Regions from separate parts of the Phytohabitans sp. LJ34 genome, predicted to be linked through region 3. Evidence: riboswitches for the same ligand, from Rfam matches in the RefSeq annotation. Region 3 holds a riboswitch; each other region holds the start of a gene.
The links. Region 3 has a riboswitch for cyclic di-AMP ahead of ACTMTJ_RS00525 (coiled-coil domain-containing protein). Riboswitches for the same ligand answer to the same signal wherever they lie in the genome.

Region 1 (7,576 bases), on a different contig from region 3:
GGTTTCAAGTTTTCGACGTACGCGACGTGGTGGATCCGCCAGGCCATCAGCCGGGCGATCGCCCAGCAGGAGCGCACCGTGCGGCTGCCGGTGCACCTCGTCGAAGACGTCAACCGGATGCGTAACGTGGCTCGCCAGCTGACCCGCGAGCTCGGCTCCGACCCGGAGCCGGAGCAGATCGCGGTGGCGCTGGGCGTGCCGGTGGAGCGGGTGCACGAGCTGGTGCGCTGGTCGCAGGACACCGTGTCGCTCGACACGCCGGTCGGCGACGACGGCGACACCAACCTCGGTGACCTGGTGGCCGACAGCGACGCGCCGTCGCCCGAGGAGGTCGTGCTGACCGCCCTCGAGCGGCAGCGGATCGAGGGCCTGCTCAACCACCTCGACGACCGGTCGGCCGGCATCATGCGGGCCCGCTACGGCCTGGAGGACGGGCGCGAGCACTCGCTCACCGAGGTCGCCTCGCGCTTCTCCCTCTCCCGCGAGCGGATCCGCCAGCTGGAGATCCAGGCGCTGGGCCGGCTGCGCGAGCTGGCTCGGGCCGAGGGCCTCCAGGCCGCCTGACACACACCCCCCACCATCTGCCCGCTGAGCGGCCGGTGTCCGAATAGGACACCGGCCGCTCGCCCGTCTATGCGGCCACCAGGGTGTCTTCCGGCTGCCACGAGCGGGCGGTGCGCACGTAGTAGGCCCACCAGCCGATCGAAGACCCGTATGCCGCGCGCAACTCGGCGGGGCTGGGCGGTGGGTTGCCATACACCGCGCGAGCGGCGTCTTCGAACTGGGGCATGTGGAGCGGCACGCCATCGGGGCGGCCGAGCACGCGCAACAACAGCGCGTGCGCGGTGAACGCGCCGACGCCCGGCAGGGCCAGCAGCGCCTTGCGAACGTCCTCATACGGCCCGGTGCGGAGCCACTCCTCGTCGAGCGAGGCCACCCCCTCGACCACCTCGCGCAGGCGGCGGGCGCGCAGCCGATTGCCCGCGAAGCGGACGAGATCGGCGTCGTCTCGCGCGGCGACCGTGGCGAGCGAAGGGAACGCGACGTGCTCCACCCCGTCGAGCGTCAGGGACGGCCCGAGCTCGGCGGCCACCCGGCGCTTGCGGGCCGCCGCATACCACTGGGTGCTCCGCTGGACGAGCGCGAAGTAGACCGCGCCCTCGGCGAGCGAGGAGAAGCGCACCTGGTGTAGCCCGTGCGCGGCGCGCAGCAGCCCGGCCATGGCCGGGTCGCGCCCGGCGACGTCGAGGAAGGCACCGAGGTCGTCGTCGAGGCCGAGCCACCGCCCGACGGCGCGATGCACCACCGCCCGCTCGGTGGGTAAGAGGTGGCGGTCGGCGTGGAGGGTGAGCACGACGCCCGGACCCTCGGAAGCAGGCCCGACGTCGGCGACCACCGCCTCGGAGCCGAGCAGGAACGCCTTGCGCACCCGGCCCCCGGAGATCACATGGCCACCGGCGCAGGGCGCGAAGCCGGCCAGGGCGCGCAGGGACAGGTCGAACGAGAACGGCTCGGTGGCCGCCAGAAAGACTTCGGTCATGCCTCGACGGTGAACCCGCGGTACGACACTTCCGGCCGGCCCGTCCTCCCGCCGATCAAGGACTTGTGCGCCGATCGAGGGCTGCCGACGGCGCGTCCGCGATGGACCCGCCGCAAGCCGCCCTCGATCGGCGCACTTGAAGATTTATCTGACTCTGCCGTAGCCGTACGGGGTCATCATGTCGACCGATGCCAGCTCGACGCTCTCGCCGGCCTGCGGCGCGTGGATCACCTTGCCGCTGCCCACGTAGATCGCGACGTGGCCGAGACCGTTGTAGAAGACGAGGTCGCCCGCCTGGAGGGAGCCGCGGCCGATGTGTGCCACCACGTCCCACTGCATCGCGGCGTTGTGCGGCAGCGACTTGCCGGCCGCTCGCCAGGCGGCGAGCGTGAGGCCCGAGCAGTCGTACCCGCTGGAGCTCTCGCCGGCCCAGACGTAGGGCGTGCCGATCGCGTTGTACGCGAACCGCACCGCCACGCCCGCCTTACCGGAGATCGAGGGGATCGACCCGGTGTAGCCGCCGCTGGAGGTGGTGGCCGAGCCGTACGCCTCCTCGCGCATCTTGTACAGCTTGTCGAGGTCGCCCTCGATCTTCTTCTTGCCGGCCGCGAGCTCCTTGAGCTGGGCGGTCTGCTTGGCCTGGGTGGCGTCGAGCGTCGCCTTCTGCTCGGTGAACCGGCGCTCGGCCTCGGTGAAACCCTCCAGCTGCCGCTTGCGGTCGCGGGCCAGCTGGTCGAGCATGCCGAGCCGGTCGGCGAGCGGCCCGCTGCCGTTCAGCAGGGCGCTCGCGGTGCCCACCTGGCCCGTCCGGTACGCCACCGAAGCCATCTGGCCCACCTCGGTGTCCGCCTTGGCGAGCTGGGCCTCCAGCGGGCCCATCTTGGCGCTGAGCGCCGTGGCGGCGGCCTTGGTCTGCTTGAGCTGCTCGTTGAGCTTGTTGTACGACTCGACGACCTTCTCCAGCTCGGTGGATGCCTTGTTGATCTGCTCCGTCAGCTCGCTCGGCGACGGCTCGGCCTGTGCGGCCGCTGCCGGCACGGTCAGCCCGATCCCGAGCCCGATCAGCACGAGGGCGTGGAGCAGCTTCCGCGCGGAAGACAAACGGTGAACCCTTCTTCCCCAACGCCGCCTACCGGGTGAGCGAGCTTGCGCGCGACCCATCAAACTCGGCAGCTTGCGCTAGCGGCGGCTCGCCGCGAGCGGCGAGGCGACGTGAGCTGACGGATTCGGGCGGGAAGATCGCCCTACCGGGTCCGCCGAGGGGCGGGCGGGCCGCGGATTCACCCCAGTGCATTCGGTGGGTCCCCAACTCGCTGACGGAGAGTAATCGTCGTGCGATTAGGCGGCACCGGACCGGCGTCACCCGGGGGAGTGACTGACTACCGGACCAGCGGCTCCAACCTAGCGTCGGGGCCGGGCGGGCGAAAGTGGCGGAAGGATGACTTGTGACGGACGCCCGCGAACGGGGCGAATGTCTGTGTCACTCTAAGTGATTAGGTCGTACACCCAGGTCGGTCGGCCAGACGGGTGAAGGGCGATTTGTCGGTCTACGCGTTGGGTGGGCGACGGCGCTGACAAATCGGATATGCGGGCCTGAAAGCCCCGCGATGCAGCTAGCCGACCGCTGCCAATCTGCCAGGTGGCTGATTGCACCCCTTCCCTCGACTAGATGGCATCTCGCACAATGGCAGCAGGGCCCTTGAGGTTGCTGAAGCGGCACTTGATCGCCAGACGGAACAGAGCGAGAAAGACGATCGGCACCTGGCTGCCACCAGGTGCCGATCTCAAGAACCACCACACCAGCCCGCCTCACGAGCCGTAGGAGGCATTGAAGTGCAGACTACTCGCTACCCCGCGCGGTCACCAGCAGCACAGCCCGTAACGCAAGCAGACGTAACGAGCCCGAAACCGCCTGCTCCGCTGTACCAACAGCCCGGCATCCTGGTTACCCGCGACTGGTTCATCGTCGGTGGGCGCCGGTTCCCGGTCGGCGAGCTCAGGCACCTGCACACGGCCCGAGGCCCAGCACATCAGCTCACCGTGCGGTCGGTGACGGTGACCGCGATCGTGCTGGCCGCCATCGGGATCACGCTCGGCATGACCACCGAGCTCAACCACCTGAGTGCACAGGCCTACCTGGCGCTCACGGCGGTGGCGTTCGTCCCATTCCTCGTGGCGACGATCGGCCACCGCCTGCGGCCGCGGGCCTACGAGCTGTGGGGCGAGTTTCGCGGGATGACGGTGCTGCTCTTCAGCAGCGACGAGGAGCGGCAGTACGGGCAGGTCACCCGGGCGCTGCTCCGGGCGCAAGAGGCATACCGGCTCGGCGGGCTGGCCGAGCCGCTGGTAACGATGAACATCTGGCGCATGCGCTAGCCATAGAGACTTCGTCCCGAGTTCGGCCGCCGCGCGGCAAAGCGGGTCAACGGCGGACGAGGGGCGCGGTGGGGCCGGGGGGCCACACCGATCGTGGGCGGGCTCAGTCGAGCTCGCCCACGATCCGTTTGATCATGTCCTGGGTCTCGGTCGGGCTCAGCGCCATCTCGCGCAGCCGGTCAAACTCGTGCCGGTAGGGCTTTACCAGGTCGGGCTGGTCGACCACGTCGTCGCCGAGGCCGTTTTCCAGGTACATCACGGCGTCGTCGGTCGGGTCGGGAAACTCCAGGATCGCGAACGGGTTGGGAAAGCCGTCGACGCCCGCCGCGAACGGCAGCACCTGGATGGTGATGTTGGGCTCGCCGCACAGCGAGACGAGCCGCTCCAGCTGCTCCCGCTTCGTACGCGGGTCGCTGGCGATGCGCCGCACGACCGCCTCGTCGATCACCGCGGTGATGTGTGGCGGGTCGTCCTTGCCCAGCACCTCCCGCTGGCGGGCGAGCCGCACCGCGATCTGGCTCTCCTCGTCGGCGCCCGGCTGGCGGCGCAGCGCCTTGGCCGCGTAAGCCTCGGTCTGGAAGAGCGCGGGGAGCTTGGTGGGCGTGTAGCAGAGCACCGACGAGGTCTCCGCCTCCAGCCCGATGTAGGCCGTGTACGGCGCGGGGAGGGCGCCCGCGTACGACGACCACCACCGGCGCACCCGCGACGAACGGGCCAGCCCGACGAGCTCGTCGACCCGCGGCTTGTCGGTCACCCCGTAGAGCCGCAGCAGGGCGCGCGCGTCGATGGGCGAGACGCCGACGGCACCTGACTCGATCCGGATGATCTTCGACAGGGACCAGTCCATCTCCGTGGCAACCTGCTCCTGCGTGAAGCCTGCCGCCTCACGCGCCGCGCGCAACGCGGACCGCAACCGTCGCCGACCAACGGTGGGTCCATATGTCGCAGTCATGCCGCCGCTCCTGCGTTGTTTCGCCGATCAGCCGAGCTGGTCGGCCATCTTGGTGATCTTTTCGAGGGACTCGTCGGGCTGGAGGGACATCTCCCAGAGTCGGTCGAACATCTGCTGATACGCCGCTACGTCGGTGGGGCGGTCGAGCACGTCTTGGGCGAGCACTCCCTCGAGATAGACGATGTCGGTGTCGTCATCGTCAGGGAAGCGCAGGATCACGAACGGGCCTTGAGGGGCGTAGTCGCCCGCCGTGAACGGGAGCACCCTGATCGTCACCTGGGCGCGCCGTCCGACGTCGGCCAGGTGACGCAGCTGCTCGCGCAGGCTCTCCGGGCCGCCGGTCTGCCGGTGCAGCGCGGCTTCGTCGAGCACCACGTCGATGTGTGGCCGGTCGGGGCGGTCGAGCACTTCCTTTTGCCGCCGCATGCGGATCGCGTGTCGGAGCTCGATCTGCTCCGCGTCCATCGTGTCGCCCACGGTGGTCGAGGCCGCGGTGACGGCGGCCCGCGCGTAGGAGTCGGTCTGTAGGAGGCCGGGGATGCCGGAGGGCTGGAAGAAGGAGAGCTTGAACGCCTCCGCCTCCAGCCCGATGTACGCCGCGTAGGCACTGGGGAGGGTGTCTTTGTACTGCGACCACCAGGTGCGGCGCCGGGAGACCCGGGCCAGCTCGACCAGCTCGTTGATCTGGTGCTGGTCGGTCATCCGGTAGTGACCGAGCAGCGCCTTGACGTCGTTGGTGGAGATCGACACGGAGCCGGCCTCGATGCGGATCAGCTTGGAGAGCGACCAGTCCATGGCGGCCGCCACCTGCTCCTGGGTCAGCCCGGCGGCGTCTCTCGCCCGGCGCAGCGCGGACCGCAGCCGGCGCCGGCCGACCGTAGGCCCGTGCACCGTCGTCATCGGCGACCCTCCCCGGCTGCGCGCGTCACGCGCCCACGATGTGTCACCGTGCAGTAGACCCGTCCGTGCAAGAAAATGATCTGTGCAGAATGCCACCTGGCTAGACGCGACCTGCCATTTAGCTAGTCTTGTGAAGGCTACACCTGCCCTGCTAGCTTTTCCAGCATCGTGCCCGGGGTGCCTGAGCATCCGTCAAAGGGGCAGTTCGGACTCGGCCGTAAGTGCGGCGGTTTGGGCGCATCGGTCCACTCTTCATGCGCTACAGTGTGGCGTCACGGCGCTCTGCCGCGACATTTGCGGCTGCTTAAGAGGAGCACCGGATGTCCCAGACACATTCCGTCACCGACGTGTGGCGGAAGAGCGCACGCTGCGAGGCGCACAACTGCGTCGAGGTAGCCGAGCGCGCCGACGAGGTTGCTATTCGCAACAACTCGGTTCCGGACACGCAGTTGGCCTTCGCCCGCCCGGTGTGGGCAGCGTTCATCAGCGGCGTTCGCGCAGGTCAGTTCGACCTTCAGTAGGGTCCTGTTCCCCGGGTCTCTCCGCCCGGGGAGCTCTCCTCCGGCACCAGCGGGGCATCCACGACGGATGCCTCTTTTTGTTGTTCACGGAAGCCGCGACGGCGTGTGGCACATTGGTAGCGGCGAGGAGGTCATTCATTCATGTACGCCCTCCTTTCTGCATATGCCTCGGCATGGAACATTTGATAGCAGCGCGAGTGCGGGGCGGTGCCGTCATGGCCGGCGCGCACCAGCCCGCGGAGGGGCAGGTTGCCGTGGCGGATGGACCGACGAAGTGGCGTAAGAGCGGGCAGTGTGAGTCGCTGAACTGTGTCGAGGTGGCCTTGGACGAGGCTCACGTCGCGATCCGTAACTCTGCGTCGCCGGACGGGCCGTTCATTGAGGTCACCGCGACAGCATGGAGGGTGTTCTGCGCGGCGCTGCGCGCCGGTGAGTTCAACCGGTGACGGCGACGGGCTCGCGCACCCACCGGGTCGCGACCCGCTCGGCGTAGAAGGAAAGAAACGGAATCGTGCCCGCGAGCATGACCAGAAGCATGCGACGCAGCCCCCACCGGGCGCGGCGGGCCAGGTCGAAGACCGCGACCAGGTAGATCATGTAGAGGAAGCCGTGTGCCGGGCCTACGGTCTCCACGATGGAAGGCTCGTCCCAGACGTACTTGAGCGGCATGCCGATCACCACGAGCACGATCAGGACCACGCCCACGATGTACGCGATCGCGCGGTAGCGCAGCAGGGCTCCCCCCACGGTTACTCCTCTACTCACCCCGGGTAGTCGGCGGGCCGGGCGTCCGGGTGCTCGTTGAGCCAGGCCAGATATCGGTTGTACGCCGCAAGCTCCGGGTCGGCGCCATCGTCGTACCCGACGGGCTGCCGCGCGGTGCGGACGGGGCGGCGGTAGGCCGTGGCCGCTGAGCCCGACGGGGCCGGTGAGACCGGCACCTCGGGCTTACCGCGGAGCGTGAGGCGCACCTCGCGCACCCAGATGAACACCACGAACGCGGCGAACACGGGCCACTCGAACGCGTACGCCCAACTGAGGGTGTTGCCCCCGGCGGCTCGGCTGATCTGCCACCAGCCGAGGGCCAGGAAGCCGGCCACGAGCCCGACCGCGAGCACGTGGCGCGCGATCCACGCCGGTGACCACAGCCGCCTCATACGCCCGAGAGTACCGGCGGGGTTTCGGCGAGGTTCGGGCCGGGCAACGGTGGGACATGAGCGGACCTGCGCAGTACGCCGAAGGCGCGGCGGCCGAGCTCGACACCGGTGTCGACGGGGCCGACCTCAC
Region 2 (7,576 bases), on a different contig from region 3:
TGGCGGGCGTCATCATGCCGGTCACCCGGCCGTCGGGCAGCCGGATCTGCACCGGGGTGCCCTGCACGAGACCCAGCCGGAGGGCCTGGGCGGTGAGGTTGCCCGGGTCCTCGGCCCGCGCGATCTCCTGCTTGAGCTGCTGCTCCTGCACGTCGAGCGCGGACTGCTGCTCGCGCAGCTCGCTCAGCCGGAAGGCGTTCTCGTTGATCTTCGTGTTGACCACGAGGATGCCCAGCACGCCGCCGACCACGACGACCAGGATCAGCGCGATGAACGGTGCCCGCGGCACCGCCACCGGCAGCGGCGGCGCGACCCGCAGCCACGGCACGACCTTGCGCTCCCGCGGTGCGCCCCCCGGCGCCGCGGAATCCCGCGCGGTGTCGATCGGCTCGGTCTTCAGCGCGGTGTTGCCGACCGTCCGGTGTTCCCGCTCCGCGGTCCGGCCCCCCGACCGCGGTGCTCCTGTCGTCTTGATCCTGCTGCTCCCGATGGCGTTCATGTCCCCTCCCCCTCTTCGATCCGGGCCGCGGCCCGCAGCCGCACTGATGCGGCGCGCGGGTTTGCCGCGACCTCCTCCTCGCTCGGTGGCTCGGCGCCGCGGCTGAGCAGCCGCAGCGTCGGCCCGGTGCCGGGCAGCTCGACCGGCAGGTCGACCGGCCCGGTGCTCCGTGCCCGCGCGGCGAGCGCCCGCTTGGCGATCCGGTCCTCCAGCGAGTGGTAGGACAGGACCACCGCGCGGCCACCCGGCGCGAGGGCGTCGAGCGCGAACGGCAGCGCCCTTTCCAGCGCGGCCAGCTCGCCGTTTACCTCGATGCGAAGTGCTTGGAACGTTCTCTTGGCGGGGTGCCCCCCGGTGCGCCTCGCCGCCGCGGGTATCGCGTCCCGCACCAGCGCGGCCAGCCGTGCCGACGAGGTGATGGGCGCCTTCGCCCGCTCGCGCACGATCGCCGCGGCGATCCGTGCGGCGAACTTCTCCTCGCCGTACACCCGCAGCACCCTGATCAGCTCGGGCGCCTCGTACTCGTTGACGACCTCCTCGGCCGTCCGGCCGCGGGTCTGGTCCATGCGCATGTCCAGCGGCGCGTCCTGCGCGTAGGCGAACCCGCGGTCGGGCGCGTCGAGCTGGAGGGACGACACCCCGAGGTCGAAGAGCACCCCGTCGACCCGCTCGTAGTCGAGCAGGTCGAGCACCCGCGGCAGCTCGTCGTAGACCGCGTGCACGAGGTGCGCGCGCCCGCGGAACGGCTCCAGCCGGGCCCGCGCGTGCGCGAGCGCCTCGGTGTCCCGGTCGAGTCCGATCAGGACGGTCCGGGGATGCGCCCGGAGCACCGCCTCCGCGTGGCCGCCGAGCCCGAGGGTGGCGTCCACGTGCACGGTCGTACGGTCACCCCGGTCGAGCGCGGGCGCGAGCAGCGCGAGGCACCGCTCCAGCAGCACCGGCACGTGCGTGCCGCGCAGCTCCCCCATCTCGACCCCCAGTGACCCGCCCGTGTGCCCATGCGCCCGGTGCCCGAAGAACCGTGCGCCGTACTGCCAGATCCCCATCCGCTCTTCCGTGAGCCTCCTTCGCGGGGAGGCCGGGACGCGCCTGACATCGGGGAAGAGACGTCAGGTGCAGGAGCGGCTGGAGATCTCGCAGTACGGCGTCTGCCAGCCCTTAGAGTCCTCCGGGCAGCACCCCCTCCTCGATGCCCGCGAAGTCGTCTTCGCTCTCGGAGAGATAGGTGTCCCACGCTTGCTTGTCCCAGATCTCCACCCGGCTGCTCGCACCGATCACGACGAGTTCGCGGCTCAACCCGGCGTACTCCCGCAGGTGGCCCGGGATCGTCACCCGGCCCTGCTTGTCGGGCACCTCGTCGTGGGCGCTCGCGAAGAACACCCGGCTGTAGGCCCGAGCCGCCTTGTGTGTCATCGGCGTCTCGCGTAGCTGGCCCGCGATCCGCTGGAACTCGGGTGCTGGGAAGACGTAGAGGCAGCGCTCCTGCCCTTTTGTGATCACGACACCTCCCGCCAGCTCGTCGCGAAACTTCGCCGGAAGGATCAACCGGCCCTTTTCGTCCAGGCGCGGGGTGTGGGTGCCGAGAAACATCGGCCCACCCCCTCGCCTCTGGCGGCTTTCGCGGAGCCGCTGTCCCCCGGGGCCGGCGGGTCCCTCCGGTGAGTAACCCTGCCACTGCGCCCCACTGTACTCCACTTCCCTCCACTCGCAACCGGAATCGCAGCGTTGCTCGGGTGACCCCCTTGACAAAACCGCACGTCAAATGCGGTGGAGGGCGGTGGAGGGTCCGGATGGCGACAGGCCGGAGGGGGCAACCGACCCCAGAGACGATCCAGGGCAAACCCGGATGGGCTTGCCCTGGATCGTTGGGGGGATGGGGTGATGTATCGGTGCCGGGGAGGGAAGTGGAGCGACTAGGCGAGCCGGCGCACCACGTAGTTGCTCGACCAGATCTTGTGCTTGCCGACCCGCACACCGGCGCGCGGCGAGTCGTACATGTAGCCGCCGCCGGCGTAGATGCCGACGTGGGTGCCGTACGAGCCGGAGCGGATCACGATCAGGTCGCCGGGGAGCGCCTTGTTCTTCGCCACGCCGGTGCCCGAGCGCTGCTGGTCGTTCGCCTTGTGCGGGAGCACCCGCCCGGCGGCCTTCTTGTACACGTACTTGGTGAAGCCCGAGCAGTCGAAAGCCGAGGGTCCTACGGCGCCGAACTTGTACGGCTTGCCGATGTGCTTGCGCGCTTCGGCGAGCACCTTGGCCCGGCTGGCGATCACCGCGACCGAGGTCCGGCCGGTGACCGTCCCCTTGTACGAGCCACGTCCGCTGTAGACGGCCCGGTACATGCGGCTCTCGTACGGCTTGATGGAGAGGATCGACTTGCCGGTGGAGTAGACCGGACGGGTGCCGGTGCTGACCCACTTCCCGCCCTTCCACACCTGGAACTGGACGGTGCCGCCCCAGACCGCCTTGCGGGTGCTCGGGTCGGTGATCGTGGCAGTGAGCACCAGCGTGTTGCCCCACGGCAGGCGGGCGGTGTTCGGCTTGATCGTCACGTGTGGAGTGACCGACGCGGCCGCCTGCGCGGCGGCGACGGTGGTGGTCGACACGGGCGCGGCTTCGGCGAGCGCGGGACCGGCCAGCAGCTGGCCGGCGCACACGCAGAGCCCGACGGCGAGCGCGAGCCGGCCGGCCCGCCTTTTCGCGGGCAGCCTGTGCCGGCCCGAACGGAGTTCGTGCACGGTATGTGTTCCCTCCGGCACGCCTGCGAGGTGAGCTGTCGGGTTCGGGCGGGAAGGATTGCCCGGCCGCCGTGGCGGCTTCACCCCAAGGCCTCAGCCCGGCCGGGTCTCCCCGGCGTGGGTCGGGACCGCAGATCCTGGGTCCCCCGTCCCCGCCCGCTATGCCGTTGTGTGGCTCCAAGGTCCGCACCGGACGAGCGGGCAGGGCTCGGCGTGTCTCGGCGGCGCGGCCGGGTGAACGACCCGGCTCAACGTTTGTAGCGGATGCCGTTCTCCACACGCTGTGACGAGAATCTTACGGAGCGAGTTTGGCACGCAAGAATATGAGCGGTCGTTAAGGCCACTGTCCTAAATGTCGCGACACTCTGTCGAACTCGGACTCACGCTTCGTTGATCGCTCACGGTGAGTATCGCCACACACATCGCGCGCGACGGACGGTTTCCCGACGGTCGAGTGGAGATCCAGACTGCGTTGGTAACCTCGCCTCCGTGACGGACGGCAAGATGCCCCTGCGGGCGAAGGTCGCCAGCTCGGTCTCCCGCACGGCGGCCGCCCTGTCGCGAGCGGCTGGGCGCGGCGACGGTTCGGTGATCGGCGGCTGGATCGGCCTCAAGATCGACCCAGACCTCCTCGCCCACCTCGCCGCGGGGCGCGCGATCGCCCTGATCTCCGGCACCAACGGCAAGACCACCACGACCCGCCTCGCCGCGGCCGCCGTGGGCGTGCTCGGGCCGGTCGCGACAAACGGGTTCGGCGCCAACATGCCGACCGGCCACACCTCCGCGCTCGCCAAGGCCGGCCAGACGCCGTACGCGGTGCTGGAGGTCGACGAGCACTACCTGCCCAGGGTGCTGGTCGCCACCGAGCCGCGCGTGGTGGCACTGCTCAACCTCTCCCGTGACCAGCTCGACCGGGCCAAAGAGGTCGCGATGATGGCCCAGATGTGGCGCACCGCGCTTGCCGAGCACCCCGGCGTGCACGTGGTGGCCAACGCCGACGACCCGATGGTCGTGTGGGCCGCCGCCGGTTCTCCCGCCGTCACGTGGTTTAGCGCCGGCCAGCGGTGGCATGACGACTCATGGGTTTGCCCCGAGTGCGGCTCGCCGATCGAGCGCCAGGCCGACCAGTGGTGGTGCACCGGCTGCTCGCTGCGCCGGCCGGTGCCGCAGTGGGTGGTCGAGGACGAGGGCGTGGTCGACCCGCGCGGCGCCTGGCACAAGATCTCGCTCCAGCTCCCCGGCCGGGTCAACCTCGGCAACGCGGCCACCGCGCTCGCCGTGGCGGCCCAGTTCGGCGTCCGCCCGACCGACGCGGTCTCCCGCCTCTCCACGGTCGCCTCGGTCGCCGGCCGGTACGCCCAGGTGGTCCGCGACGGCCGCAACATCCGGCTGCTGCTCGCCAAAAACCCGGCGAGCTGGCTGGAGGCGTTCGACATGGCCGATAACGCGCCGACACTGCTCTCGATCAACGCGCGCGACCCCGACGGGCTCGACACGTCGTGGCTGTTCGACGTCGACTTCAGCCCGCTGCGCGGCCGCCAGGTGCTCATCACCGGTGACCGTGCGTACGACCTGGCGGTACGCCTCGAGGTGAACGACGTGCGGTTCCAGCACGTACGTACCTTCGGCGAGGCGGTGCGGCTCGTGCCGCCCGGCCGGCTGGAAGTGATCGCCAACTACACCGCGTTCCAAGACATCCGAGCGGAGCTCGACCGTGTCCTCTGACAGCACCATCCGCATCGTCTGGATCTACCCCGACCTGCTGTCCACGTACGGCGACCGGGGCAACCTGCTCATCCTCGCCCGCCGAGCCGCGCTGCGCGGGCTGCCGGTGCAGACGCTGGAGGTGCGCTCCGACCAGCCGCTGCCCACCACCGCCGACATCTACCTGCTCGGCGGCGGCGAAGACGGCCCGCAGGCCCTCGCCGCCCAGCGGCTGATCGGCGACGGCGGCCTGCACCGCGCCGTGGCGCAGGGCTCGGTGGTGTTCGCGGTCTGCGCCGGCTACCAGCTGCTCGGCGGCTCGTTCTTCGCCAAGGGCACCCAGTACCCCGGCCTCAACCTGCTCGACTTCCACTCCGACCGGGGCCCCACCCGCGCGGTCGGCGAGCTCGGCGGCCCGATCGACCCGCGGCTCGGCCTGCCTCCGCTGACCGGCTTCGAAAACCACGGCGGCCGCACCCACCTTGGCGCCGGCGTATCCCCGCTGGCCCGGGTCACCACCGGCATCGGCAACGACGGCGCGACCGAGGGCGCGTGGCGCGGCAAGCTCCTCGGCACGTACTCCCACGGGCCCGCCCTCTCCCGCAACCCGGCCATCGCCGACCTGCTGCTGCGCTGGGCCACCGGCTACGACTCGCTCCCCCCACTCGACGACACGTGGTCAGACCGCCTCCGCGCGGAGCGCATGGCCGCGACGGCGGCCTCGTGATCGCCCGCCTGCGGGCGCTGGCCCCCCGCCTGCGAGCGTCGGCCCCCCGCCTGCGTGCGCTGGCGCCCCGCCTGCGGCAGCGGTCGGTGGCCCGCTTCACGCTGCTGCTCGCGATCCTGGTCCTCTTCGGCCTCACCGTGCTGCTGCTCCCCCAGCCCGACCTGGCCGACGCCCCCCGCCTGGTCGACCGCCTCGGCCCGCTCGCACCACCGGCGGCGGTCGTCGTGGGCGCGCTGATGATGGTGGTACTCGTCCCCCGCACGCTGGTGTCCTTCGCGTGGGGCGCGCTCTTCGGCACGGTCGGCGGCGCCAGCTACGCGCTCGGCGCCGCGCTGCTCGCCGCCCTGCTCGGCTTCACCGTCGGCCGCACGCTTGGCCGAGACTTCGTCGCCGAACGCGTCCGCGGCCGCCTCGCCCGCCTCGACGGCTGGTTCGCCCGGCAGAGCGTGCTCGGCGTGGTGACCGTACGCCTGCTCCCGGTCGGCGGCTTCGGCCTGATCAGCTACGGCTACGGCACGACCGGCGCGCGGCTGCGCCCGTTCCTGGTCGGCAGCGTGCTGGCGTCGATACCGTCCGCCTTCGGCTACGCGGCCATGGGCGCCGCGGTGGCCTCACCCGGCGACATCAACTGGTTCGCCATCGCCCCGGCCGGCCTCGGCCTGGTAGCCACCACGATCATCGTCACGAAGTGGCGCCGCTCCCGCCGCGCCGCCGCGGCAGCAGCCGCCTGATCTCTCTCCCGCGGGCGGCGGACACGCGGTCCCAAACTACGTAAAACGCCCCACACGACCACCTCACCGGGTGGTCGCTCGTTTACTCCTGGGCGGGTCGTATGCCCGCATCGCCGGTGCCCCCTGCGCCGGCCACTACCGCACGACAACGGGAGTGGTACGTGAGTGGGGGCACAAGGGTCCTCTGGGCCATCGTCATCGGGTTCTTCGCGCTGGCCATCACGGCCGCGATCATGCCGCCGTTCGTCGCCTTTCTGGGCGCTGTGGTGGCCGTTGCCGGATTCTGGCACGTGACGGCAAAAAAGCACGACGGACCGGTGCAGTGACCTGACCGGCCGCCGCCCGCGGGCGCCCGGGCCGCCCGCATGGCGGCCGCACGGACCGGCCGCGATGGCTTGACGGGCCGGGGTGTGCCCACCGGGCGGCGGCCCGCCCCGGGCCCGGCGGTCCGGCCGCCCACCCCGGACGGTCCGGCGCATTCGGACCCAATGGCCCCATGGTGTCGGGCGCCCAGCCAGTGACCCGGGCCACGTCCCGGCCCGGGGAATGGATCGGGTTACCGGCCGGTTGACATCCCCGGCACGCCGGAACCCCAACCGAGCGTGCCTTCGCGTTCGCGGCCAGTACGACGAGATGCCGCAAGCGCCGCCCGTGGCCCTCGCCGAAGAGCCCGCCGCGGAGCGACCATCCCCCAGCAAACGAAAGGGTTCCCCTGTGATGAAGCACGTCCTCGATCGGTGGCTGCCGTCCATCGACAGGAACCGGCTCCACCGGCCGGCCATGTTCGCCGCTGGGTTGGCACTCGCCGCCGGCACTGTCGGCGGCCCGGCCGCTATCCAGGCCGCCAACGACCCGGCCAGCGCGGCGCCTCCCGCCGCGACGGCCACCGTGGCCGCCAAGGCCGACGGCAAGCCGGCGAACACCGCCAAGAAGCACACCGCCCCCGCCAAGAAGGCGGTCCCGGCGAAGGCCGCCGCCCAGGTCCGCTTCGGCTACCAGGAGCAGAGCACGTACTACTTCTGCGCCCCGGCGGCGACCCGCATCGCGCTCTCCGCGCGTGGGCCCGCGCCGAGCCAGTACGACCTGGCGAAGAGCCTGGGCACCACCGAGAACGGCACCAACTCGGCGCACGAGACCACGCGCGTGCTCAACAAGGTGAACGGGACCGACTTCTACC
Region 3 (7,576 bases):
CAGCGTGCACTGGCACGGCATGCACCTGCCGGCCCGCATGGACGGCGGCCCACACCAGGAGGTACGGCCCGGCGCCACCTGGTCACCCACCTGGACGGTGGACCAGCCGGCCGCGACGCTCTGGTATCACCCGCACCCGCACGGCCAGACCGCCCGGCACGTCCAGCGCGGCCTGGCCGGCATGTTCATCCTCGACGACGAAAACTCCGCCAAACTGCCACACGAGTACGGCATCGACGACATCCCGGTGATCGTCCAGGACCACGAGTTCGACGGCGGCGGGCAGATCAAGGACAGCGGCGACACCGGCGACACGGTGCTCGTCAACGGGACCGTGGCGCCCTACCTGGACGTGCGCACCGAGCGGGTGCGGCTCCGGCTGCTCAACGCCTCGGCCGCGCGCACGTACTCCTTCGGGCTGTCCGACGGGCGGAGCTTCACCCTCGTCGGCACCGACGGCGGGCTGCTCCCGGCACCGCACGACATGGGCCGGATCCGGCTCTCCCCGGGCGAGCGGGCCGAGATCGTGGTCGCGATGAAGCCGGACAAGCGCGTCACCCTACGTAGTTTTCCGGCCAGTCTCGACAACCCCGTCTCCGACCGGTTCGCCGGCGGGCGGGACACCCTGGACGTACTCCAGCTGCGCACGGAAAGTGATCTGGCCCGGTCGGCCGAGGTCCCGGCCACACTCGCGCCGATCGAGCGGCTCGACCCCGCCGACGCCGTGACCACACGCGAGTTCACGCTCTCCGGACGGCAGATCAACGGCCGGAAGATGGACATGGGCCGGATCGACGCGGTGGTCACGAAGGACACCACAGAAATCTGGGAGATCACCAAGGAAGATGGCACGCCGCACAGCTTCCACGTCCACGACGTGCAGTTTCAGGTGCTCTCGGTGGGTGGCGAGCCGCCGCCGGCCGAGCTGAGCGGCTGGAAGGACACCGTGCTGCTGGCACCCGACCAGACCGTGCGGGTCATCGCGCGATTCGCCGACTACGCCGACCCGGACGTCCCCTACATGTACCACTGCCACGTGCTGAAACACGAGGACGCCGGGATGATGGGCCAGTTCGTGGTGGTCGAGCCGGGACAAAAGCCGGGCCGTCCGGACACTCACGGTCACCACAAAAGCCACGGGTGAGCCGGCAGTTTCATCAGACGTTCAGCGGTTACTCTGTCCGAGTGTTGGGACTCCCCGATGGCGTTACCGCCTGTTTGTTCGATCTGGACGGTGTGCTCACGCAGACCGCCAAGGTGCACAACGCCGCGTGGAAGGAGACCTTCGACGCCTACCTGCGCGCCCGTGCCGAGCGCACCGGTGAGCCGTTCCGCCCGTATGACGCCGGCGACGACTACAACAAGTACGTCGACGGCCGCCCGCGGGCGGACGGCGTGCGCACCTTCCTCGGCTCGCGGGGGATCACCCTGCCCGAGGGCACACCAGACGACCCGCCGGCCGCCGAGACGATCAACGGCATCGGCAACCGTAAGAATGAGTTGCTGCTGCGCCACATCCGCGACGACGGGGTGGAGGTCTATCCGGGCTCGGTCGCCTATCTGAAGGCGGTCCGCGAGTCAGGATTGCGTCGCGCTGTGGTCTCTGCAAGCGCCAATTGCCGCGATATCCTGACCGTCACGGGCCTCATCGACGAGGTCGAAGTGGTCGTCGACGGCATCGTCGCCCGACGCGACAATCTGCGCGGCAAGCCGCACCCCGATACGTTCCTCGACGCAGCTAAGCTGCTCGGCGTCGCGCCGTCGGCTGCGGCCGTTTTCGAGGACGCCCTGGCCGGTGTGGAGGCCGGCAGCGCCGGCGACTTCGGCTTGGTCGTCGGGGTCGACCGGGTCGGGCAAACCGACGCGCTTTACAAGCACGGCGCCCACGTCGTCGTGCGCGACCTCAGTGAGTTGCTGGAGAATCCATGATCCGTGAGCGGGCTTACCCGGTCGAGCCCTGGCACGTCCGGGAGACCCGGCTCGACCTCGATGTGCTGGCTCAGTCTGAGTCGGTCTTCGCGTTGTCCAATGGCCACATTGGACTCCGCGGTAACCTTGACGAGGGTGAACCACACGGGTTGCCGGGCACCTATCTCAACTCGTTCTACGAGCTGCGCCCCCTACCCTATGCGGAGGCCGGCTACGGCTTCCCGGAGTCCGGGCAGACAGTTGTCAACGTCACCAATGGCAAGCTCATCCGGCTGCTGGTCGACGACGAGCCCTTCGACGTCCGATACGGCGAGGTGCGCACCCACCAGCGCGTCCTCGACCTCCAGGCGGGCACGCTCGACCGCACGGTCGAGTGGGTCTCGCCGGCCGGGCGGGCGGTGCGCGTGCACAGCACCCGCCTGGTCTCCTTCACGCAGCGCGCGGTCGCCGCGATCTGCTACGAGGTGGAGGTGGCCGACGACCGCCCGCTGCGCCTGATCGTGCAGTCCGAGCTCGTCGCCAACGAGGAGCTGCCGGCCACCCGCAAGGACCCCCGGGTCGCCGCCGTGCTCAAGGCCCCGCTCAAGGCCGAGGAGCACCTGGCGACCGCCGCCGGCGGGCAGCTGATCCACCGCACCAAGAAAAGTGGGCTGCGGATGGCCGCCGCGATGGAGCACGAGATCGAGGGGCCGGAGCGCACGGTGATCAGCACCGAGGCCTACCCGGACTTCGCGCGCACCACGGTGGCGACCGTGCTCAAGCCCGGCGAAAAGCTGCGCGTCGTCAAGATCCTCGCGTACGGCTGGTCGAGCCGCCGCTCGTTCCCGGCGCTGCGCGACCAGGTCGGCGCGGCGATCGCCTCGGCCAAGTTCTCCGGCTGGGATGGGCTCGTCCGCGAGCAGCGCAAGTACCTCGACCAGTTCTGGGACGCGGCCGACGTCCGGCTCGAGGGCGACCCCGAGGTGCAGCAGGCGGTGCGCTTCGCGCTCTTCCACGTGCTCCAGGCCGGCGCACGCGCGGAGATGCGGCCGATCGCCGCCAAGGGCCTCACCGGTCCGGGCTACGACGGGCACGTCTTCTGGGACACCGAGACGTTCGTGCTGCCGGTGCTCACGTACACCCAGCCGGAGGCGGTCACCCACGGCCTGCGATGGCGGCACGCGACGCTCGACCTGGCCCGGGAGCGCGCGCAGACGCTGGGGCTCAAGGGCGCGGCGTTCCCGTGGCGCACGGTGCGCGGGCACGAGTGCTCCGGCTACTGGCCGGCCGGCACCGCGGCCTTCCACATCGGCGCCGACATCGCCGACGCCGTGCAGCGCTACGTCGTAGCGACAGGCGACCACGACTTCGAACGCGAGGTCGGCCTGGAGCTGCTCGTCGACACCGCGCGGCTGTGGCGCTCGCTGGGTCACCACGACCGGCACGGCGTCTTCCACATCGACGGGGTCACCGGCCCCGACGAGTACACCGCGGTGGTTAACGACAACATCTACACCAACCTGATGGCGCAAAAAAACCTCGTCGGTGCCGCCGACGCGGCCCTGCGCCACCCGGAGCAGGCCCGCCGGCTCGGCGTCGACGAGGAGGAGGCAGCGTCCTGGCGCGACGCGGCCACCGCCATGCACGTCCCGTACGACAAGGAGCTGGGCGTACACCAGCAGTGCGAAGAGTTCACCCGGCTCCAGGAGTGGGACTTCGCGGCCACCCCGCCCAGTGGCTACCCGCTGCTGCTCAACTACCCGTACTTCGACCTGTACCGCAAGCAGGTTCTCAAGCAGGCCGACCTGGTGCTCGCCATGCACTGGCGGGGCGACGCGTTCACCCCGGAGCAGAAGGCACGCAACTTCGCCTACTACGAGCAGCGCACCGTCCGCGACTCGTCGCTGTCGACGTGCACCCAGGCGGTCATGGCGGCCGAGGTGGGCCATCTGGAGCTGGCCCACGACTACCTGGGCGAGGCCGCGCTCATGGACCTGCACGACATCCACAACAACACCCGCGAGGGCCTGCACATCGCCGCGCTCGCCGGCGCCTGGCTGGCCGTCGTGGCGGGCCTGGGCGGCATGCGCGACCACGGCGGCAACCTGTCCTTCGCGCCACGGCTGCCCAGCCGGATCAACCACATGGAGTTCTCGCTGCTGTGGCGGGGCCTTCGACTCCGGGTCGCCGTCCAGCCGCACGAGGTGACCTACTCGCTGCGCAACGGCGGCGACGGCGCCAAGCTCGACCTCCTGCACCACGGGGAGCACGTCACGGTCACCAGCGACACCCCGCTGACCCTGGCGATCCCCGCGCTGGCACCGGTGGGCCCCCCGCCGCGCCAGCCCTTCGGCCGGGCCCCCGCCCGCCGCATGCCAGACCAGTAGGCAGACCGAAACGAAGCCCCGCGCCACCGCGCGGGGCTTTTTCGTAGCTCGAATCCTGGGTCAGAGCATCGAGATGTGTACGTGGTTCGTATGGTCGCTGGAGGGATCGCCGCCGGCGCCGCCGTAGGCCCGCCAGCCGGTGGCCGGGGACCAGAACTGGCGGTACCAGATCACGTACATCACGCCGAGACGGTCGGCGTTGCGCACGAAATAGGCGGCGAGGTTGTTGCCGTAGAGCCTGGCGGCACCGGTGGCGTCGCCGCCGAAGCTGTTCCTTTCCGAGGACCAGTCGCAGGCGCGGCCCTTCGGATGCTCGTACGGCCCGCCGGGGCGGTAGCAGCTGACGAAGCGGTCGAAGCCCAGCCGCTGGGTTTCCTTGAGCATGTGCAGCGTGCGCGGCGTGATGCAGCGGCCGGTCGTGGGGTCGCCGGCGGTGCAGCCCTGCGGGGAGAAGCCGCCGTTGCTGTTGCGGGGCGCGGGCCGGGCCACCGGGGAGGTGGCGCTGACGAAGCCGCCGGTCGCCTTGCCGCCGACCAGTTGGAGCGCCTTTTCCGCTTCGGACTTCTGCTTGGCCATGATGGCGAGCTGCTTCTGCTCTTCCTTGAGCTCGGCGTCAATCGCCGCCTTGGCGCGATCGGCCTGGTCGAGGGCGGCGTTGAGCCGGGCCAGGCGTGCGTTGTCGCGGGCGGCGAACAGGTCGAGGGTGGCCGCCCGCTGGAGGAACTCGTCGGGGGAGGAGCTGTTGAGCAGCACGCTCATCGGGCCGATGCGGCCGTTGCGGTAGGAGGCGGCGACCAGGAGCTGGATCTCGGGCTCCATCGCCTTGACCTTCTCCTGGGCCTGGTTCAGCTGGAGTTGGAGCTGTAGCTGCCGGCCGCGCGACTTGTTGACGGCGTTGCGGGCTTCGATGTATCCCTTGCTCGTTTCGGACAGCACGTCCCGCAGCAGCGGCGAGCTGCCCTCGTCACCGGGGTTGGGTTTCGGGGCGGCCGACGCGCCGAGCGGTCCTAGCGTCACCCCGGAAAGCAACGCGGCCGCCGAGGCGACCAGGGCTACGGCCAGCGACCAGCGCCGGCGACGTACGGGTGGCGTCATACGCGATTCCTCCCATCGGCCGCCGGCCGGGTTAGCTGACGGATTCGGGACGGAAGGATCCCTACCGCGGACCGCGGATTCACCCCAGTAACCTGGTTCCCCGACTCGCCCTGGGCGGGCGATTAGGCGGCGGTGTGCCGCCGACGCCGTGGGGGCGCCGCCGCGCGGCAGACCGCCGAAGAGCTTACCTGATCGACAGTGGACTCAGGCAGCGCTCTGACCAGGGAAAAGATTCGGTAGCCGCGTGTGGTTAATCGATGACGCGTGGTTCACTCGCGTTTCCTTCATTCCACAGTCGATCGAGGCCGGTCACACAGTAGGTGCGTGGCGCCTCGCTCTTCGTGGTGTCGGTCCATGTGGTGTCGCGGGTCGTGGCCACCAGTCGGGCCGCTTCACCGTCGACCCGGTAGACCGCGTAGCTTGCCGCGTCGCCATCCCAACGCAGGCGGGCACCGTCGACCTCCAGCTCCGGGGCCGGCGGGCGTTTGCCGGGCAGGTGTGCCATCGCCGGCACCAGCGCCGGCTCGGCGTAGTGGGCGGCCGCGTACCGGGACACCGCCCCGAGCCGGTCCGCCTTCACCTGGCGCGCGCTGAAGTGCACGCTGCCGGTGACCCGGTACTTGCGGTTGAGGGCGAGCTGCTTGTCGAGCTGGCCCGGGTCGCGCCACGCGCCTTTCTGCCCGATGCGGTAGTCGGCCTGGCCGACGTAGAGCTGCACCGGGCTGTCGGCCACCAGGTCGGACCACCAGGGCAGCAGCTTGGCGTAGTCGGCGATCGCGAAGCCGATGTGCCAGTACAGCTGCGGCACGATGTAGTCGACCCACCGCTCCTGCACCCAGCGTCGCGTGTCCGCGTAGATCGCGTCGTAGCTTTGCAGTCCTCGGGTGGGCGAGCCGAGCGGGTCGGTCGAGGCGTTGCGCCAGATGCCGAAGGGGCTGATGCCGAACTTCACCCACGGCTTGGCCGCTTTGATCCGTTCGTTGGTCTCCTTGACGAGCAGGTTGACGTTGTCGCGGCGCCAGTCGGCCTTGTTGTTGATGCCCCGGCTGTGTGCCTTGAACGCGGCCGCGTCGTTGAAGTCCTCGCGCCCCTTCGGGTAGGGGTAGAAGAAGTCGTCGAAGTGCACACCGTCGATGTCGTACCGGTTGACCGCGTCGAGGATCGAGTCCTCCACAAACTTGCGCGCCTCCGGGATGCCGGGGTTGTAGTGCAGCCGGCTGCCCTTGCCCTTGGCCGGGTAGGGCACCGCCCAGTCGGGGTGCGCGCGCAGCGGATGGTTGGGCGGCAGCTCCGCGAAGACGCCGGAGCGGCTCGCCTTGTACGGGTTGAACCAGGCGTGGAACTCCATGTTGCGGGCGTGCGTTTCGGCGATCATGAAGGCCATCGGGTCCCACCCCGGACCTTGCCCGTCGCTTCGCCCGGTCAGGTAGTACGACCACGGTGCGTAGTCGGACTGCCAGAACGCGTCGCCGGCCGGCCGCACGTGCACGAAGACCGCGTTGTGGCCGCGCCGCTGTGCCAGGTCGAGCCAGCCCCGGTACTCCGCCTTGACCTGATCCTCGGGTAGGCCGGGGCGGCTGGGCCAGTCGGTGTTGTTGACGGTGGTCAGCCACATGCCCCGCAGTTGGCGGTCGGCGGTGAGCGCGTGGCCGGCGCAGGTGCTGGTCACGGCGGCGGGCTCGGGGGCGGCACCTGGCCGGGTCTGCCAGCGAGCGATACCGACAGTGACGAGCACGGCGACCGCCAGCAGCACGGCTAGCTGGACCCGGGGGCGATGGTCCACCGCACCACTATGCCGTGACATCCCGGGATGGCGAAATGTCGTGCAACCGGCAACGGATGTCCATGCGTCTACGGGGTGATTGGTCGCGGCGAAGGAGGCACGGCGTGTTTGGGTACAAATCACGCATCGCGATCGCGATCGCGGCGCTGCTCCTGCCGATCGTCCCGCAACCGGCCGCCGCGTCCACTGTGGAGCCTGGGCCGTTGCCGGCCGGTCAGACCTACACGGTCACGCTGCTGAGCGGTGACGTGGTGACCGTGCACACCCGCGAGACCGGGTGCCCGGTGGTGAGCGTGCGACCAGCGACACCGGACGGCGTGCTCCAGCGCTCCTGCGGCCCCGACGGGCACGTGCGGGTGATCCCCGGCCGGGTCGCCTCGCTGGTCGGCGGGGTGCTCGACGA
Region 4 (7,576 bases), on a different contig from region 3:
GCCGTCACGAAGTCTTCGTCACCGACGCTGCGGGCCACCGCCCGGTCCAGGTCGGCGACGATCGCGCGCAGGTCGGCCCGCTCGTACGCCACGTGGCGGTAGGAGCCGAGCACGATGCTGGCCAGGCGTACCGCGTCGAGACCCTTGCCCCGCACGTCTCCGATGATCATGCGGACGCCGTACGGAGTATCCAGCGCCTCGTAGAGGTCACCGCCGATATCGGCGGCCGCCGTGGCCGAGATGTAGCGGCCCGCGACCGCGAGCGTGCCCACCTGGGGCCCGAGCGGCCGCAGCACCGCCTGCTGCGCCACCGAGGCCAGCCGGGAGAGCTCGGCGATGCGCTCGGCCTGCCGTTCGCGGATGACGGCGACCGCGGCCGCGATGGCCGTCGCCAGGCCGATGCCCACCACGATGGTCGCGTTGGCCAGCCGGTTTTCCCGCCCGGCCAGGGCGAACGCCCCGCCGACCGCGGTGGCCAGCACGCCCACCCCCAACACCACACGCCACGACGCGAAGGCCGCGGCCAGGAACGGCGCGGCCACGATCAGGCCGATGTAGCGGGCCTCCGAGCCGTCCGCGAGCTCGATCGCGGACACGAGCGCGAGCAGCACAAGGGCCGCGCCGAGGCCGGCGCGGGAACCAGGGCTCAGCGGGCGGCGGCCCGGTGGCAGCAAACGCATGGGTACGCCGAACAGCATGCCTGATCGACGGGCGCGACTGAACGAAGTTGACCCCTCGTCCGATGGGGTTTTGACCGCCTGGTGCAAAGTTCGCGATCGGCTTGGCCGAAGGTTGCCTTTCACCCGGTCATTTCAGGATTTCGTACCGTACCTCGACGTGCCCCTGGTCCAGCGAGGCGATCGCGCGGAAGGCCGCCCGCGACAGGTCGATGCAACGCCCGTCGATGTACGGACCGCGGTCGTTGATCCGCACGATGACCGACTTGCCGTTGTCCGGGTTGGTCACCCGCACTCGCGTGTTGAAGGCCCAGGTCTTGTGCGCGGCCGTCATCGCCTCGGGGTCGAACGTCTCACCGTTCGCCGTGCCCTGCGGCTCGTCGTAGAAGGACGCCCCGCACGAACCGGTGCCGGTGACGACTTCGGTCTTCGTGGTCTTCGGGCTGGGGCTGGTCTTGGGTGTCGTCTTGGTGGGCTCCGCGGCCCGAGCTTTGCCCCGCGATGCCCGCTGCGGCGTCTTCGACGGCGTCGGGGTCGCTTCGATGGTGGGTGCGCTCGTCGTAGGGCCCGCGGTGATCTCTACCGCCTCCGGCGTCCGCGCCCCAACCAACTGGACCGCGCCCACCCCACCCCCGACGAGCAGCGCGCCAACCACGGCCGCCGAGGCCACGGCGCTGACCCGACTCCCCTGGGACCTGCGGTGATGCTTTCCGGTCACCGGCGGACCGTAGCCAGACCGCCACTTCCGATGTCAAAGTGATCTATGGCTTTCGTACGGCTTTGCGGTGAAACGTTCAGCCGATCGAATGAGGGTATGTGGGTCGGTTGTCCAAAGGCGGAAGATAGTTCCTGTGGATGACCTCAGGAAACGCTTGATCCACGCCTTCAGGTGGATCGACCCCGGTCCGGAGAGCACCCACCTGGTCAGCGACATGTCCGGCTGGTGGCGCGACCCCGAGATCATCTCCGCGCTCGGCCCAGCCCTCGCCGACCTGTTCCGCTCGTCGCGCCCGACGGTCGTGGTCTCACCGGAAGTCACCGGATACCTGCTGGGCCCGCTGGTGGCAACGGCGCTGGGCGTCGGCTTCGCCGCCGGTCACAAGGAAGGCGCCGACCGCCAGATCGCCGAGCCCATGACCTGGGCCCGGACGGCGGTCGACTACCGCGGCCGCACCTTGGGCCTGGGTGTGCGCAGCCGGCTGATCAGCCCCGCCGACCGCGTACTGGTGGTCGACGACTGGGTCACGACAGGCGCCCAGGTGAGGGCGCTTTACGACGTCGCTCGCACGCTCGGCGCGGTGCCCGTGGGATGCGCCACGGTGGTCGCCGACTGCGGCGGCGAGGTGACCGCCGACCTGAGCATCAGGTCACTGCTGACCTCAGACGACCTCGCCCCGGACTGACGCCGGCTGCCAGCCCACCGGGTAGCGCCTGGCGGAGTCGGCCAGCTTGGCCCGGGCGACATCGACGAGGTCGATGCCGAGCACATCCGCCAACCGCACCAGGTAGATCACTACGTCGCCCATCTCGGCCGCCACCCTGCCGCCGGCGTCCGGGTCGCCCATCACCCGAGCGGACTCCTCGGGCGTCAGCCACTGGAGCTCGGCGAGCAGCTCACCCACCTCGCCGGCAAGGGCCATGGCAAGGTTCTTCGGCGTATGAAACCGGTGCCAGTCACGGGCGTCGGTGAAGGCACGCACTTCACGCTGGAAGTCGCTCAGGCGGTCGTCCATGGTGACGAGTAAACCCCGCGACAGGCGGCGACGAGGCGGAAGTTGGAGCGGGTGACGGGAATCGAACCCGCACTGTCAGCTTGGGAAGCTGATGTTCTGCCATTGAACTACACCCGCGAGCGGAGACCACTGTACCTGGTCACACGACCGCGGCGCACGCACCTCACCGACCCCAGGCCGAAGCCTCCCAAAGGCGTGCCAATCCGAATTTCCCTATTTTCAAGAACATCGATGCGAGGTAGGTTCGCCGTACCTTGACAGGCGAACCCGGGGAGGGCTTGCGATGCGGGCTTGGCGTGCGGCCGGAGCCATCGTCGCGGCCCTGGCTGTCGTGGGCGGGCCGATGCCACTCATCACCGCGAGCGCCGGCGCGACCTGCCTAACGCCCGCCAAGGCCACCACCGCGACCCGCGACCCCAACCACCTCACCGCCGACCAGGTCCGCGAGCGTGAGCGGCTGACTCAGCAGGCCCTCGCCGCTAAGGGTGGGCCGCGGACGACGGCCACCGTCACGATCCCGGTCATCGTCCACGTCATCTCGGGAGACAGCACCCGAGAAGGCGGCAACATCCCCGACGAGATGGTCACCGCGCAGATCGACGTGCTCAACCGGGCCTATGCGACGGCGACCGAGTTCGCGTTTGAGCTCGTCGAAGTAGACAGAGTGGTCAACCCGGCCTGGTACCCCATCGTCTACGAATCCGCCGCCGAGCGTGCCATGAAGACGGCGCTCCGTGTCGGTGGCATGGAGACGCTCAACCTCTACCTCGGCGACCTCAGCGACAGCCTCCTCGGCTGGGCAACCTACCCCCAGCCGGCGCTCGACCCCAGCGACGGGGTCGTCGTCCACAGCGAGTCACTGCCGGGCGGGACGTCACTGCCCTACAACGAGGGCGACACGGCCGTGCACGAGGTCGGGCACTGGCTCAACCTCTTCCACACGTTCCAAAACGGCTGCACCGAAGACGGCGACCTCGTCAACGACACGCCCGCCGAGGCGTCGCAGGCGAGTGGCTGCCCCGAGGGCCGGGACACGTGCACGGCGGACCCGGGCTTGGACCCGATCCACAACTACATGGACTACAGCACGGACGCGTGCATGCTCGAATTTACGCCGGGGCAGGCATCTCGCATGCTCGCGGGCTGGGACGCGTTTCGCGCGCCGTAGTGGGGGCGGCCGACGGGTCGAGCCACACCTGCACCGCGGGGCGGGCCGGCGGCTCGACCGCGAAGGGGGTGGCGCCATTGCGCCCGTGGCGGGCCAGCATCGCGACGTCGACCGTGAACTCGAACAGCTGCCAATCGACCTGTGGCGCCGCCCGCAGGTGGCCGGCCAGGCGGGCGACCTTGGCGCGGTCGGTGACCACCGTGGCCCGGCCGGCCAGATAGGCCTCGTCGTCGCTGTCTTCCGGTGGGAACGAGTGCAGCGCGTATCGCCCGTCGCGCTCCAGGTCGCGCCGCTTGGGCGAGTCGACCACGAAGCAATACAGCCCGTCGTCCGTGATGACCGGCGAGACCGGGTGGACCCGCGGGCCGCCGTCGGCGCGCACGGTCGCCAGGTAGCCCAGGCCGGGACCGTATTGCAGCATGAGGGCGCGGATCGCCTCCGACAGGCGGGGCTCGTCGGCACTAAAGTCGGACCAGGATGCCATGCCCAACATCCTATCGAACATATGTTCGAGGCAGGTAGTCCCCTATGGTGTGTTGATGCTGCTCTCCGACCGTGACCTCGTGACCGAGATCAAGGCGGGCGGCCTCGCGCTCGATCCCTTCGAGCCGGCGCTGGTCCAGCCCTCGAGCATCGACGTGCGGCTCGACCGGCTCTTCCGCGTGTTCAACAACCACCTGTACACGCACATCGACCCGTCGGTGCAGCAGGACGAGCTGACCTCGCAGGTCGAGGTGCCGCCGGGCCAGCCGTTCGTGCTGCACCCGGGTGAGTTCGTGCTGGCCTCCACGCTGGAGGTCATCTCCCTCGGCGACCAGCTCGCCGGCCGCCTGGAGGGCAAGTCGAGCCTGGGTCGCCTGGGGCTGCTCACGCACTCGACGGCCGGCTTCATCGACCCGGGCTTCAGTGGCCACGTCACGCTCGAGCTGTCCAATGTGGCCAACCTGCCGATCACGCTCTGGCCGGGCATGAAGATCGGCCAGCTCTGCATCTTCCGGCTCTCGTCGCCAGCCGAGCACCCCTACGGCTCGACCGTCTACGGCTCCCGCTACCAGGGCCAGCGCGGCCCCACACCGAGCCGGGCCTGGAAAAACTGGCGCACCTGGCCGACGACCACCTAAAAGATCCACTTCAAGACAAAGATGTGAGCTACCGCGACGTCCGTCGTGGTCCAGACCGCTGCTCCCGCGGCCTCACCCGTCCGCTGTTGGTCTTGCAGCGCGGACGTGGCAGCGGAGGCCGGGGATCTCGGCTCGCCCTGCGAGCCGCCGGCCTGCGCGGTCTCCGGCGGGAGCGGCGGTCCGCAGCTGACGCGGCCCGGGAAATCTGGCCCAAGCAAGAAACGCCCTCCCATCCCGGATGGATGGGAGGGCGTCTCCTTTACTGGCCGGTGCGGTCGCGTGACGGGGGAACACGCGACTGGCGCGGCCACGGGGGTGGGTAACGCTTATCCGGGTCGGCCGTAGCTGTTGATCGGCGCGGCGTTCATCGTGCGCATCCTGATCGGTACGCCGGGTTTGGACGCGTCGACGATGTAGCCGCCGCCAACGTAGATGCCGACATGGTGGAGGTCTGGGTAGTAGAAGATGAGGTCGCCGACCTTCAGGTCGCTCTTGCTGCTGATGGGGTCGACCGTGCCGCGCTGGCGGGCCGCGTTGTGTGGCAGCCCGACGCCGGCGGCCGCCCACGCCTTCATCGTGAGGCCCGAGCAGTCGTACGTGTCGGGGCCTTCGTTACCGAAGACGTAGCCCTTGCCGATCTGCGCGCAGGCGAACTTGGCCGCCTTGGTGCCGGCGCTGCCGTCGTACTCGACGGGGCAGGGTGCCGGCCGGAGCTCGCCGATGCCGCCGCCCTCGCCGTACGCCTCGAGGCGCATCTTCTCCAGCTTGGCGATCTCGCCGTCGATCTGCTTCTTCTTCGCCGCCAGCTGCGCCTCTTCCTCGGTGAGCTGGCCGACGAGCTGGTCGAGCGGTGCCTTCTGCTCCGCGTACTTCGCGCGTAGGTCGACGACCGCCTGGATGTCGGCCTGCGAGCGGCGGGCGAAGACGTCGAGGATCTCGAGCTGGTTGGTGAAGGTGCTGGGCGAACCCGTCGTGAGGACCGCGTTGAGCGCCGAGAAGTTGCCGCCCTTGTACTGCTCGGCCGCGAACTCTCCGACCTTCTGCATCGCGAGGTCGATCTGGAGCTGGAGTGGCGCGATCTTCTTGGCGAGCGCCTGGGCCTTCTGGCGCTTGGCCTGGAGGTCGAGCCGGGTCGCGTTGTGCTTTTCCGCCAGCGGCTCCAGCTTGACCCAGGCAGCGTCGATCTGCTTTTCGATCTCGGCCGGCGTGGGCGCGGCGTGCGCCACGGTGCCACTGGAGAGCACGGTCGCGACAGCGACGAGAGCGGTGATTACGGTGCGACGCGCGGCATAGCGTGCCACCGGAGCCGTTACTCCTTCTCCCTGGCCGCCTACCGGGTTAGCTGACGGGTTCGGGCGGGAGAGCGCGCCCTACCGCTTTCGCGGATTCACCCCGAGGTGCTTGGGTCCCCGGCTCGTTTCTTGGTCCGACTCGGCGGGCTGAGCCGTGGTCTCCCAGGCTGGGAGGCCGACCGCCGGCTCAACGATCCCCAAGGGTAGGAGCGGCCCAATCACCCGCGCAAGCCGTGTGGACAACCCCTTCGGTCCGTATACCGGTTGGTAGCACCGCGTGTATCGAAACGGCCTCAGTCAATGGTTAGGAACACGTCGTCGAGCAGGCCGGCGTACTGGTCGTTGTCGAAGGACACGTTCTTTCCGCCGATTCGCAGTGGCTCGGAATTCACAATGGACACATTCGGTGGCACTGTGACCGCAGCGCGTGGCACGCCATCCACGGCGATCGACAGCAGGCGACCGGAGCGGGCGCAGGCGAGCGCGTGCCACCGCCCGTCGGCCACCGTCACCGGCGCGACCACCCGGTAGATCGTGGTCTTGCTCGCCAGCACGCAGCTCGGCTGGCCCGCCTTACCGTCGACCTGGAGCTTGAGCTGGGTGACGCCGCCGGTCGAAAACCCTTTCTGCACAACGTTCGCGCCGTCGCCCGTGTCCGCCGGCGCCATCAGCACCGAGGCACCGAACCGCACGCCACGGGTGCCCGGGTTGAGCTCGGGCGCGGGCAGGCCTTCGAGGATCACGCGGGGGCAGCCGGGCGCCACGCACCGCGGCGGGAAGCGTGCCGCCCACCCGGCGCCGTGTGGCGTGTAGGCCAGCGTGCCGCGGGGGTTCAGCGGGTACCGCCCGTCAACGTCCGCGACCGGGCCGAGCCACCAGCCGTCGAACGTGTACCGCAACGACAGTGCCGGCTCGCGGTCGGCCGACGGCCGCGCGGAGGCGGCGAGGAGCAGGCTCGCGAGCCCGAAGAGGACAACCGCCAGCCGGCGCGTCGTGTGCATCTTGCGCGACATTGCTCGATTGTGGAGATTCGTGGCGAGACGGACAATCCCCCGGCCGAGGGGCCTGAAGGTTTTTTACGTAGACACGAGATCCGGCGGAATCTATTGACGACAACCACTCGACCCAGCCAGGGTTTCTCCATGCCCAACCTGACAACGCGCATCGCCCTCACCACAGCGGTGGTCGGCGCGGCGACCCTGGTGCCGGCCGTCCCCACCCTCGCGTCCAGCCCGCAGGACACCAGGCAGCAGGAGTACGCGGCCGCCGCGGCGGAGTACGGCGTGCCGGAGAGCGTCCTGCTCGCCGTGTCCTACCTGGAGTCCCGCTGGGACACCAACGCCGGCACGCCCAGCACCAGCGGCGGGTACGGCCCGATGCACCTCACCGACGCCGCGTACGTGACGTCGCTGCCGGGTGGCAACCACCACGACCACGACGGCGAGGACCCGCGCGGCGACGACAGCCGCCAAGCCCGAAACGTCGACTCGGGCGGCGTGCCGGCTCCGGCGCCCGAGGCGCTGCAAACGCTCGACCGGGCGGCGGCGATCACCGGCGCGTCCGAGGAGGCGCTGCGTTCCACCCC

Region 1: linked by a shared signal. The riboswitch ahead of ACTMTJ_RS23440 (NlpC/P60 family protein) and the one ahead of ACTMTJ_RS00525 (coiled-coil domain-containing protein) in region 3 are both predicted to bind cyclic di-AMP.
Region 2: linked by a shared signal. The riboswitch ahead of ACTMTJ_RS05860 (NlpC/P60 family protein) and the one ahead of ACTMTJ_RS00525 (coiled-coil domain-containing protein) in region 3 are both predicted to bind cyclic di-AMP.
Region 4: linked by a shared signal. The riboswitch ahead of ACTMTJ_RS11245 (C40 family peptidase) and the one ahead of ACTMTJ_RS00525 (coiled-coil domain-containing protein) in region 3 are both predicted to bind cyclic di-AMP.

What each region holds. Positions count from the first base shown of each region.
Region 1 is NZ_JBQHDG010000013.1:125,370-132,945, reverse strand. It holds gene ACTMTJ_RS23450 (sigma-70 family RNA polymerase sigma factor) at 1-564, shown strand, start outside; gene ACTMTJ_RS23445 (DNA-3-methyladenine glycosylase family protein) at 632-1,540, opposite strand; gene ACTMTJ_RS23440 (NlpC/P60 family protein) at 1,685-2,641, opposite strand; cyclic di-AMP (ydaO/yuaA leader) riboswitch at 2,753-2,845, opposite strand; gene ACTMTJ_RS23435 (DUF6232 family protein) at 3,374-3,916, shown strand; gene ACTMTJ_RS23430 (helix-turn-helix domain-containing protein) at 4,020-4,868, opposite strand; gene ACTMTJ_RS23425 (helix-turn-helix domain-containing protein) at 4,896-5,768, opposite strand; gene ACTMTJ_RS23420 (DUF397 domain-containing protein) at 6,089-6,289, shown strand; gene ACTMTJ_RS23415 (DUF397 domain-containing protein) at 6,505-6,735, shown strand; gene ACTMTJ_RS23410 (DUF3817 domain-containing protein) at 6,725-7,036, opposite strand; gene ACTMTJ_RS23405 (hypothetical protein) at 7,051-7,446, opposite strand; gene ACTMTJ_RS23400 (DUF6158 family protein) at 7,503-7,576, shown strand, end outside.
Region 2 is NZ_JBQHDG010000003.1:90,737-98,312, reverse strand. It holds gene ACTMTJ_RS05875 (hypothetical protein) at 1-499, opposite strand, end outside; partial or broken gene rsmH (16S rRNA (cytosine(1402)-N(4))-methyltransferase RsmH) at 514-1,467, opposite strand; gene mraZ (division/cell wall cluster transcriptional repressor MraZ) at 1,658-2,089, opposite strand; gene ACTMTJ_RS05860 (NlpC/P60 family protein) at 2,413-3,237, opposite strand; cyclic di-AMP (ydaO/yuaA leader) riboswitch at 3,243-3,365, opposite strand; gene ACTMTJ_RS05855 (MurT ligase domain-containing protein) at 3,742-4,962, shown strand; gene ACTMTJ_RS05850 (type 1 glutamine amidotransferase) at 4,952-5,668, shown strand; gene ACTMTJ_RS05845 (TVP38/TMEM64 family protein) at 5,665-6,399, shown strand; gene ACTMTJ_RS05840 (hypothetical protein) at 6,561-6,725, shown strand; gene ACTMTJ_RS05835 (C39 family peptidase) at 7,117-7,576, shown strand, end outside.
Region 3 is NZ_JBQHDG010000001.1:104,216-111,791, forward strand. It holds gene ACTMTJ_RS00510 (multicopper oxidase family protein) at 1-1,144, shown strand, start outside; gene ACTMTJ_RS00515 (beta-phosphoglucomutase family hydrolase) at 1,186-1,929, shown strand; gene ACTMTJ_RS00520 (glycoside hydrolase family 65 protein) at 1,926-4,295, shown strand; gene ACTMTJ_RS00525 (coiled-coil domain-containing protein) at 4,356-5,390, opposite strand; cyclic di-AMP (ydaO/yuaA leader) riboswitch at 5,395-5,529, opposite strand; gene ACTMTJ_RS00530 (glycoside hydrolase family 10 protein) at 5,641-7,173, opposite strand; gene ACTMTJ_RS00535 (S8 family peptidase) at 7,278-7,576, shown strand, end outside.
Region 4 is NZ_JBQHDG010000005.1:268,986-276,561, reverse strand. It holds gene ACTMTJ_RS11285 (PP2C family protein-serine/threonine phosphatase) at 1-698, opposite strand, end outside; gene ACTMTJ_RS11280 (septal ring lytic transglycosylase RlpA family protein) at 808-1,395, opposite strand; gene ACTMTJ_RS11275 (phosphoribosyltransferase family protein) at 1,484-2,080, shown strand; gene ACTMTJ_RS11270 (nucleotide pyrophosphohydrolase) at 2,057-2,410, opposite strand; tRNA gene ACTMTJ_RS11265 (tRNA-Gly) at 2,454-2,527, opposite strand; gene ACTMTJ_RS11260 (zinc metalloprotease) at 2,694-3,578, shown strand; gene ACTMTJ_RS11255 (pyridoxamine 5'-phosphate oxidase family protein) at 3,520-4,062, opposite strand; gene dcd (dCTP deaminase) at 4,118-4,699, shown strand; gene ACTMTJ_RS11245 (C40 family peptidase) at 5,026-6,000, opposite strand; cyclic di-AMP (ydaO/yuaA leader) riboswitch at 6,011-6,146, opposite strand; gene ACTMTJ_RS11240 (LamG-like jellyroll fold domain-containing protein) at 6,285-7,004, opposite strand; gene ACTMTJ_RS11235 (N-acetylmuramoyl-L-alanine amidase) at 7,134-7,576, shown strand, end outside.